2 regions of the Peribacillus sp. FW305-BF15 genome follow, and region 1 is predicted to be linked to the other one. Evidence: riboswitches for the same ligand, from Rfam matches in the RefSeq annotation. Region 1 holds a riboswitch; the other holds the start of a gene.
What was found. A riboswitch is a leader RNA that binds a small molecule or an ion and turns the genes downstream of it on or off. The one in region 1 is predicted to bind cobalamin.

Region 2: linked by a shared signal. The riboswitch ahead of AC3WLU_RS18050 ((2Fe-2S) ferredoxin domain-containing protein) and the one ahead of AC3WLU_RS04365 (ABC transporter substrate-binding protein) in region 1 are both predicted to bind cobalamin.

The regions. Positions count from the first base shown of each region.
Region 1 is NZ_JBYSYV010000003.1:209,991-215,066, forward strand. It holds partial or broken gene AC3WLU_RS04355 (heme ABC transporter ATP-binding protein) at 1-361, opposite strand, end outside; gene AC3WLU_RS04360 (FecCD family ABC transporter permease) at 368-1,423, opposite strand; gene AC3WLU_RS04365 (ABC transporter substrate-binding protein) at 1,386-2,351, opposite strand; cobalamin riboswitch at 2,530-2,704, opposite strand; gene AC3WLU_RS04370 (polysaccharide deacetylase family protein) at 2,791-3,639, opposite strand; tRNA gene AC3WLU_RS04375 (tRNA-Arg) at 3,870-3,943, shown strand; gene AC3WLU_RS04380 (hypothetical protein) at 4,432-4,596, shown strand; gene AC3WLU_RS04385 (DNA topoisomerase III) at 4,651-5,076, opposite strand, start outside.
Region 2 is NZ_JBYSYV010000017.1:30,700-35,775, forward strand. It holds gene AC3WLU_RS18040 (sirohydrochlorin chelatase) at 1-37, opposite strand, end outside; gene cobJ (precorrin-3B C(17)-methyltransferase) at 56-1,693, opposite strand; gene AC3WLU_RS18050 ((2Fe-2S) ferredoxin domain-containing protein) at 1,708-2,076, opposite strand; cobalamin riboswitch at 2,229-2,417, opposite strand; cobalamin riboswitch at 2,619-2,814, shown strand; gene AC3WLU_RS18055 (hypothetical protein) at 2,798-2,926, shown strand; gene AC3WLU_RS18060 (energy-coupling factor ABC transporter permease) at 2,990-3,733, shown strand; gene AC3WLU_RS18065 (energy-coupling factor ABC transporter substrate-binding protein) at 3,735-4,046, shown strand; gene cbiQ (cobalt ECF transporter T component CbiQ) at 4,033-4,809, shown strand; gene AC3WLU_RS18075 (energy-coupling factor ABC transporter ATP-binding protein) at 4,828-5,076, shown strand, end outside.

The DNA of each region.
Region 1 (5,076 bases):
GCTGGACAATCGATTCATCTTCTGCGGACCAACTATGGAACCAACCTGATTGATGGGCATATCGCCCAAGCGAGACCGTCTCTTTTACTGTATAGGAGAAAGCTAATGAGGAATGTTGAGGGAGCACGGCAATGACCTGTGCAAGTTGTTTTGACGAATAATCCTTCAAATCCCTGCCGCTTATCCGTACGCTTCCGCCTTTATAATCGAGCACCCCGCTAAGCATACTTAAAAGCGTCGTTTTCCCGCTGCCATTAGGACCAAGAATCCCGAATAATTCCCCTTTATGTACATCAAAAGAGACAGAGTCCAAAACAGCTTTGTTGTGATATCCACCTGTTAACCCTTTTACTTCAAGCATCCGTTTTTACCCTTCTCTCCGTCTCTTTAATAAAATCAGCGCAAATGCAGGTGCCCCGATAAGTGAGGTGATCACCCCGATCGGCAGTTCCGATGGGGCAATGATCGTTCGTGCTACAAAATCGGCCAATATCAAGAATCCGCCTCCTATCAACAATGACAACGGAAGCAAATGTTTATGGTCAGGTCCCCAAAGCTTTCGGACAAAATGAGGAATGACCAATCCTACAAAACCAATCGCCCCTGAAACGGCAACGGCTGCCCCTGTCAATGTCGAACCGGCTATCAAGATCCACATTTTCCGCCGCTTGACGTTCACACCTAAGTGTTTTGCCCGGTCTTCCCCGAAAGTCATCGCATTCAATTCTTTTGTATTCATGATTAAGGTCAACGAGCCAATGATAAAAAACGGCAAAATGATTACGATATAATTCCAGCCGCGCATTGAGACGCTTCCCATCAGCCAGCCGATGATTTGTCTTAATTCATCACCCGTCAGCGCAATCATCAATGAAATGAAGGCACTTAAAAACGAGCTGAAAATGATTCCCGTTAAGATGATCGTTTCTACTTTCATCGACCGGTCCATTTTTTTTGCAAAAGTCAGTACGCAGAGCATCGTGAGCACTGAACATAAGATGCTCAATGCCGGAAGAGTATATAAACCGATGAATGGCAGTGATATATTCAAAAATATCGTCAATACGGCGCCGACCGATGCTCCTGATGAAATACCTAATGTGTAAGGATCAGCGAGCGGGTTCCGGAGCAGTCCTTGAAAAGCCGCACCCGCGATCGCAAGTGATGCCCCAACCAAACCAGCGAGCAGCACCCGCGGCAAGCGGATGTTCATCACGATATTCGTAAGCATCACATCCGGATCGGCAGAAATCGGCAAGTGGAAAATCTCCTTGCCGATTATTTGTATAAGTACGGGAATCGGAACTGGCACCGAACCAAAGGAAATGCCTATCGTCATTGCGAATAACAAAATCAACAACGCAATCAAATAGGCAAACGCCCATTTAGTTGTCAAACTGGTTCGGATAGACTGCTTTGGCAAGTTCCTCTACTCCTTCTATTAAGCGTGGACCGGAACGGGTCACCAAGTCAGAATGGACATCAAAGACTTGGCCATTCTTAACAGCATTTACGTCTTGCCATCCTTTTCGGGCCTTCACTCCACTTACTGCATCTTTCGTATAATAACCATACGTTGTAATGATGACATCAGGATTTGCAGCAATCATCGACTCTTCATCAATTTTTGCCCAACCGTCCAATTCAGCAGCCGCATTATCCGCTGAAATAATCTGAAGCATCTCATTCATGAAAGTATTTTTTCCAGGTGTGTATATTTCCGGTGAAGGCGAAACTTCCACTAAAACGGTCTTCCTATCCTCTTTCTTTACGGATTTGGCTTTTTCCTGGATATCCTTGAGCTTCGTTTTCATATCCGCAACGATTTCGTTTGCCTTATCATGTTCTCCCGTTGCCTTTCCAATCATTTCAATAGATTCATAGACTTGGTCAAAGCTTTGTGCATCATTGACTACGAGCACATCTATTCCAGCATCCTTAAGCTGCTGTAAACCCTCATTTGAATTATGGGCACTTGATGCATGCGCAAGAACAAGGTCAGGCTTCATGGAGACAATCAGCTCCGTGTTCATTTCCATTCCGCCAACTTTTTCAATTTCTTTCGTCTCTTCCGGGTAATTATCATTGTCGGAAACACCAACGACCTTTTTACCCAAACCAAGTGCAAAGACCACTTCCGTATTACTTGGTATCAACGAAACGATTTTCTTCGGTTCTTTTTCTATCGTAACTTTTTCCCCACTTGCATCTTTAATCGTAATCGGGAAAGCCTCGTGTTGAGCATGGTTCGTTTGCTCTTTTTCTTTTCCTTCATCAGCAGCACCACCGCAGCCTACCATCATGCCTGCAGTAAGCAACATTAACAGTATCAGACCAAAAATCTTCTTCATTTTCATTCCCCACAATCTTTTTATTTAATTTCTTCATACCTAACAGAGAAAACCAATACTGGAAGATACCCCCCAAAACAAAAGCATCTCCCGTTAAACGGAAGATGCTTGCATGGCAACAATATCAATACGGACTCTTTCTTAGGGTCTGCCACACACCTTCCCATCCGCGTAGGTTACAGGTGTACGAATTCTGGCAGGTCTCCTGGCTCATGGTCATCGTCAACGGCACCTTCCCATATCTCATACAGTGGTACACAGCCGTCAGCTCCCATATACAGTGGCGGGACCGCGTTGGCATTTCACCAACTTCCCTTTTAAGTCATTAAGACACCAAATCGTTCATATGTATATAATTTTCACTGCCTTCATTATACACCATGTAAGAATCGATTATTATATGATTTTTCTGAACAAGTGCGAAATGCCCCTTCACCCTTCAATGCTTTGAAGCATTTTCAATCAGCGACGCAAACCCATTGATCGATAACCCTGGTGAAATCCGAACTCGATGCAGAGCATGCATCCCTTGGTCGCTTGAAGCTCCCCCAGGTTCGGTAGTGACTGCCATCTTGTATCCAGCTTCTTCTGACAGCCTGAGACTCTCTTCGTTATACCGACCAACCGGATAGGAAAGCACTGTCGTGTCCTGGTCGAGGATATGGTCGAACAGCACCTTCGACTGAACCATTTCCGCTTCTTGCTGCTCTGCCGTCATGCGGTTCAGCTCCAAATGGCTGATGGTATGGCTTTCAATTGAAATCCCATCCCTGCTCATCTCCAACATTTGATTTTCAGTCAGGTGATGACCTTTATCAATGGACTTCCCGATCATGAAGACAGTTGCTTTCATATCATGTTCTTTTAATATCGGGAAGGCCTCCGTGTAGTTATCTGTATAGCCATCATCAAAAGTAATCCAGACGCACTTCTCACTTGGCATCCGATTCTCGGTTAAAACGAGGAATGCTTCTTCAGGGGATAATGTATAGTAACCATTCTCCCGAAGCCAAGCCATCTGTGATCGGAATTCCTCCCTTGGAACCCGAAGGCCATTCCCTTCAGAAATACTGTGATACATCAATATCGGAAGCTGGACCGGGGACTCGGCCTTTAACCAGCCTCCCGTATCGATTTGCCCCTCCGAATCCTGCCCGGTCCCATTCTCAGCCGCTTCGGCCACTTCAATGTCATCTTCCGCAATCGGTGCAGCCGTCTTTGTGCCTATCCCCTCTAAAATCCCTTGTGAGCATCCAGGTAAAATCAAAACCCCCAGCAATGCCGCCATCCTTAACACTCTATATTTTTTCACTATCATTCTCCTGAATTTTTTATAGTATAATAGTACCAGAAAACCGCTGATCAATAAAGTATTCCATTTAATGAAAAAAAGAGGAAAAACGAAAACTTAGCGACACACTAAACATTCATGAGGATTTTTTTTCATAAGTATGTGCTATTAGCTTGAAAAGTTTGCCTATAAGAAATATAATAAATAAGTCGTCGACTTTAATATATGTCCCAGTAGCTCAGCAGGATAGAGCGACAGCCTCCTAAGCTGTAGGTCGTAGGTTCGATTCCTATCTGGGACGCTAAAGTTTATAAGCCCTGTTATAATGCGGTTTCTCCGTGTTGTAGCAGGTTTTTTTTCTGTTGATTTTTTGATGGGAAACGCAGGTCCCAAAGCTGAATTATTTCATCAAGTCTTATAGAAATAAAATCTGATTGCAAAACTATGCATAAAGGTTGGAAATATTGGCGAACAACCATACAACTGTTTGAAAGTAAAAAAAGTCTTATTTATGACGTCGATATATACAAATACTGATTTCTGGATATAATCATGTTTTTTTTAAAATATATGTTTTAACCTGTCCCATCCGGGTATACAAATACTGTAAGACATTCTCACCAAAGGAGATGATAGTGCATGATGAGTACAATCAGAAGCCAATGGAACAAAGAGAATGACGCAGCGGTGTTTAGTCCCGGTGATCAGCGTTAGAGTCAATTGAAGAGTTGGAAGATAATCAAGCATGGGAATTACTAGTCTTCTCATCCAAAGGAGGAAGATACGATCATGAGTATTTACAGCCTATGGAATCCAGAGAATGATGAAGCAATTTTCAGTCCGGGTGATCAGAAGCCATTCAGTACGCTCATACGAATAGATTCGGATAAACACACACACACTGACAAAACACTTGAATATGAATTACATGGCACCGTACTGAATGAAATTTAGTCGAAGCAGGAATATACCGAAAAAGGATGGAGCGATTGCTCCATCCTTTTTCATTTATTTATCGAATTTCAGTTTCGCCAAGGCATCTGCCAATGCAGTATTGATCGGCTCTTCTTTATTTTGCTTTTTCATATAATTGGATACTTCATTTTTGGATACTTTTTGATTTTTATTTTGACCTCTTCGTTTATTGTAAGAAGATAGTTTTTCGTGAAAACCGCATTTACAGGTGAATGTCTGTGCTTCTCCTTGACCGCGCATTTCCATCTTTTTATGACATTGCGGGCATCTGGCATTTGTTACACGTGAAACACTTTTTTTGTGGCCGCAATCACGATCTTGACAGACAAGCATTTTTCCCTTTTTACTATTCACTTCCAGCATCAGCTTGCCGCAATCAGGACATTTCGTTCCTGACACGTTATCATGCTTGAATTTTTGGTCACTATTTTTGATTTCATGGACGATATTTTTGGCGTA
Region 2 (5,076 bases), on a different contig from region 1:
ACCGGCTTCCGTGTCCTACGAACAAAACTGCTTTCATTTACTTTCCCCCTCTTGATTAGTCTTCACAAGGCGCAGGCTCTATGTTTATTTTGGGAGCGATGTCCTGATAAGAAAAATTCTGTATCTTTTTCGAACGTTTGAAGTATTTAAAAAGCCGCTCATTAGGATGGGCATTTTGCTTATACTCGCCGACAATGTCCGTGATCAGTTCTACAAGCTGTTCCGGTTCAATGCCTTCCGCTACCGGCTGACCCGGATGGGCCGTTCTTCCAACCGGTTTAGCTCCAAGAAATAAGTCGAACTTCCCTTTTCGGAAGACAATCCCGATATCATCCATCACAGCACTATAACAAGCCATCCCACACCCATTAAAACCGATGTTCAGTTCCTTGGGCATGCTCATTCCGCCAAGCACCCGGTGTATTTCGTCCGCATAAGGAATGGATTCCGCTTTTTCACCATCACAGAAATCACAGGCTTTTAATGTCAGTACATCCCCAATCGGCGACAAAAGAAAGTTTGCTGATTGCAATTTCCCCGTAATGACTTCCGGATCCATTGTCGGGATCTTTAAGACGATTTTATGATTTGGCGTATATTCCATCGTTCCCTTTTCCCCGACAACTTCCGCAAGTGTCATCATTTGTTTGGGAGTGAATTGTTTATTCGCCACACCTGGACTAACGGCAAGTTCGAACACCGACTCCATTTTTTGCTGAACAACCGGCTTAATGGATTGCTGAACGGCTTGACCCTTGACTCTGGACAGGGCTTCCATTGCCATTTCAAAGGAAGCTTGCTTCTTTTCAGGTGCTTTTGTAAGTAAGCCAACTCCTCCAACGGACTCGGGTAAGGCTTCTTGATCTAATGCCCACGGTTCCGCTTCTTTTTGCAGTCGCTGATGCGGCTTCAAAGTTTGCTTTTCCGAATTCAACGTATATTTTCTTTGATAGCCTCTCGGTGTGATGATTTTGTCGTCATATAAAAAGGTGGATGAATTACCGATAATGACGGTGGTCAACATTCCAATATCGTGATTCAACATATCCTGCAAATTGGTAATGACAATATCCTGCCTATCGCGATAAGCACTTTTCACCAACCCGACAGGTGTATCCGGCGAGCGGTAGCGGAGGAGAATTTTCTGTGTTTCAACAATTTGCCGGGTCCGCCTGCCGCTGCGCGGATTATACAGTGCAATGACAAAGTCTGCCATTGCAGCTGCTTCAACCCTTTTAGCGATCAGTTCCCAAGGAGTTAAATGATCACTGAGGCTGATCGTACACGAATCGTGCATGACGGGCGCCCCAAGTAAAGACGCACATGAGTTGATTGCTGAGATGCCAGGAATGACTTCAATGCCCACTCCAGTTTCTTCTTTCCAGCCTTTTTCAATCAATACTTCATAAACCAACCCTGCCATCCCGTAAACTCCGGCATCCCCACTGGAAATCACCGCCACTTTCTTTCCCAGCTCCGCTTGTTTCACTGCTTCCTGTGCACGTGATACCTCTTCGGTCATCCCCGTACTAATGATCGTTTGATCTGTTAGCAGTCCCTGAATGAGTTCAACATAAGTTTTATAACCAATGATGTAGTCACTTTCTTGAAGGGCTTCGACGGCACGTTTGGTAATGTGTTCAAAATTCCCGGGCCCAAAGCCCACGACGAATAATTTACCGTTTGTACTCATTAAGACATCTCCTTTTACGCTTTGTTCTTTGAAATACCCGTATGAGCAGGAAAATCTGGATTAGGGGTCATTTCCCCGTCTTTGTATTGATAGATCATCTGTGGAACAAACTCACCATCATCGATATTACTGACGATCTGCCGACCGAAATCAGGCGTTTCCACTCGATACCAGTTTCCTTGGGGATAGGCAATCACAACGCAGGCATCCTTACATCTCCCGTTACAGCGTGTCCTCGTTGTATGGATTTTCAGATCCAGTCCTTTTGAAGCAATTTCATCGCGAATCGCTTGGGTTACTTCTTCCCCGCCCTTTTTCATGCAGCTGCTCCCATTACAAATCAACAGATGCGTATTTGTACCCGTCAAGTTCCAAGTAGTCATCTTCTTCCTCCTGAGTTCAGGGAAAAGGCAAAATAAAAAACCTTAACATAAGAGTCAAGGTTTTAAAAAAACTATATGAATGAGGAGCCAAAGGCAAGCATGCCAAATCCTCCCAAAATCGTCATAGTCCTTCTACCTTTCCCTCCGAAAAGTATCATGCAATTTTAAAAGCAGGTTTCCTGGCTTACGCTTCATTTTACTTTGTCCCTTCCCGGCATCATGCCAGTGGCTATCGACAATTCATCAGCGTTTACAGTAGCGGGGGCTGCATCGGATTTTCACCGATTTCCCTATTATCCCTTGCTTATTCACACAAGGGCACTTTTAAAATGAAATATTTGGTTTTATTATACATTTCAAACTAACTTAATCTATCATATAACAACTTTGTCAAAATTCAATAGTTTATTCCGACTGTTTAGAAAAGTTTAAACGTATAAAACCAGTTACAATCCTATCCTCGCAACAAATTTCGGCCCCAAAAAAAAGATAGTGTAGCTGGAATTATTTCTTTATGGTACACTATACGAGAATTTTCTAAATAATTACATAAGTTTCATGGTGTTGAATTTCTCGGAATTCAGCTTAAAAGGGAAGCCGGTGAAAATCCGGAGCGGTCCCGCCACTGTAAAGGGAAGTTCCATTACGTTAACTTTAATCCACTGTCAAATGAGATGGGAAGGATGTAATGGGATGATGAACCAAAGCCAGGAGACCTGCCATGAAGCGTGAAACTGTTTCAGCCTACGAGGATGGGCGTGCGGATCAGGCAAAATGGCCCATGGTTGGTTCATGCTGCAAAATTCCTGTTCATTACGCACTTCTTTCCTTTGAGAGAAGTGCTTTTTAGTTTGGGCGCCGCTTTTCTTCTCAAGATTGATCAGAACAATTAAAAGTGTTGAAAGGAGAAAGAATGAAAAGAACCAATTGGAAAATTATTTATTTTGTCATTTTACTGCTTTTTGTCCCGAAACGGGCATTGGCCATGCATATCATGGAGGGCTTTTTACCCATAGAATGGGCTATATTCTGGTGGGCCGTGACGCTTCCATTTTTAATCTTGGGTTACCGGTCCATTAGGTCCAAAGTAAGGGAAAACCCAGAAACAAAAATGATACTTGGCCTATCGGGCGCATTTGTATTTATATTATCGGCCCTAAAGATTCCTTCTGTTACGGGAAGTTCTTCGCACCCTACCGGAGTTGGTTTAGGTTCCATACTATTCGGACCATTGGCCATGAGTGTGGTCGGCTCCATCGTTCTGTTATTTCAAGCTGTTTTACTGGCACACGGAGGATTGACGACATTAGGGGCCAATGCATTCTCCATGGCCGTTTGCGGACCCTTCATTGCTTACTTTGTCTTCAAGGGCGCAACTAAATTGGGATGGTCTTTTTCACTTGCCGTATTCTTGGCAGCTGCTTTTGGGGATTTGGGCACCTATGTGGTAACTTCCGTTCAACTTGCTCTTGCTTTCCCTTCCGAGGTAGGGGGATTCATGGCCTCTTTCAGTAAATTTGCCGGGATTTTTGCCCTGACCCAAATTCCCTTGGCAATCAGTGAGGGGTTATTGACAGTCGTCGTAATGAATTTCTTGAAAAAATACAATCTAGGCGAATTGAAATTGCTGCGAGTTTTATCTAAGGAGGCCCGTTAAAATGAAAAAAAGTTTACTGCTGCTTTTCCTGGTTGTCATTCTTGCAACCTTACCGTTAATCACCCAACAAGGAACGGAATTTGGCGGTGCCGACGGCGAAGCCGAGGAAGCCATCACTAAGATCCATCCGGAATACAAGCCATGGTTCAACAGTATTTGGGAGCCGCCAGGTGCAGAAACCGAAAGCTTATTATTTGCGCTTCAAGCTGCAATCGGAGCCGGTTTCATTGGATACTTCATTGGTGTGATGAGACAAAGGAATAAGCAAACCAAACAAGAATTGGCCGAAAAATCGAAGCATGTTACTCATTGATAAATATGCCTATTTCAATGGGCTAAAGGATGTACATCCGTTGGAAAAGATGGTTTTTGCACTCTCTCTTTTGCTGTTTTCGTTAACGGTAAGGGATATGGCCGTTTCGCTCATCACTTTTACGGTGATGAGCGCTTTAATCATTTTCGCGGCAAAAATCCCGCTTTCTTATTATCTTAAATTACTTCTATTACCAGGATTTTTTATACTATCAGGAACCATTACCATCCTTTTTTCTTTCACTAGTAAATTCACTTCGATTTCGAATATATGGTGGTCCTGGAAGATCGGGAATTGGCAAATATTCATCAGCAATGACAGCTTTGGTACGGTGGCCAATTTGATCACTGTCGTATTCTGCAGCATCAGCTGTTTATATTTCCTTACCTTAACTACACCCATTACCGTCATCCTATCTGTGCTGCGAAAACTTAAAGTGCCTTCGTTATTGGTCGATTTAATAGAATTGACCTATCGATTCATCTTTATTTTTTTAGATACGGCTTTGGCCATTCACCAATCACAAGCTTCACGGCTGGGGTATGGTTCGTTTAGGAAAGGCATTCGATCTCTCGGATTACTAATTTCATCATTATTTTTAGGAGTATTGCAGCGCTCTGGACAGTTGACGATGGCCATGAACGCAAGAGGCTATCAGGAGAACCTTTCCTATATCGAGGATACTTACACCTATTCCTCACGCAATTGGCTGATCGCGATTGTCATACTAGGAAGCTTAATCCTTATTAATGGATATTTGTAAATTGGAGGCAACCCAACAATGGACGAGCATATTTTTCATTTAGAAGGCCTCACCCATCAATTCGCAGATGGAACCTTCGCTTTAAAAGGACTTTCGCTAACGATCCAACAAGGTAAAAAAATTGCATTATTAGGCAATAATGGTGCTGGCAAATCGACTTTATTCCTCCATTTAAATGGTCTATTACAACCTACTGCAGGAAAGATCAGATTTAAGGGCAAGAAAATGAAATATGACCGGAAAGCATTATTATCATTACGAAAGCAA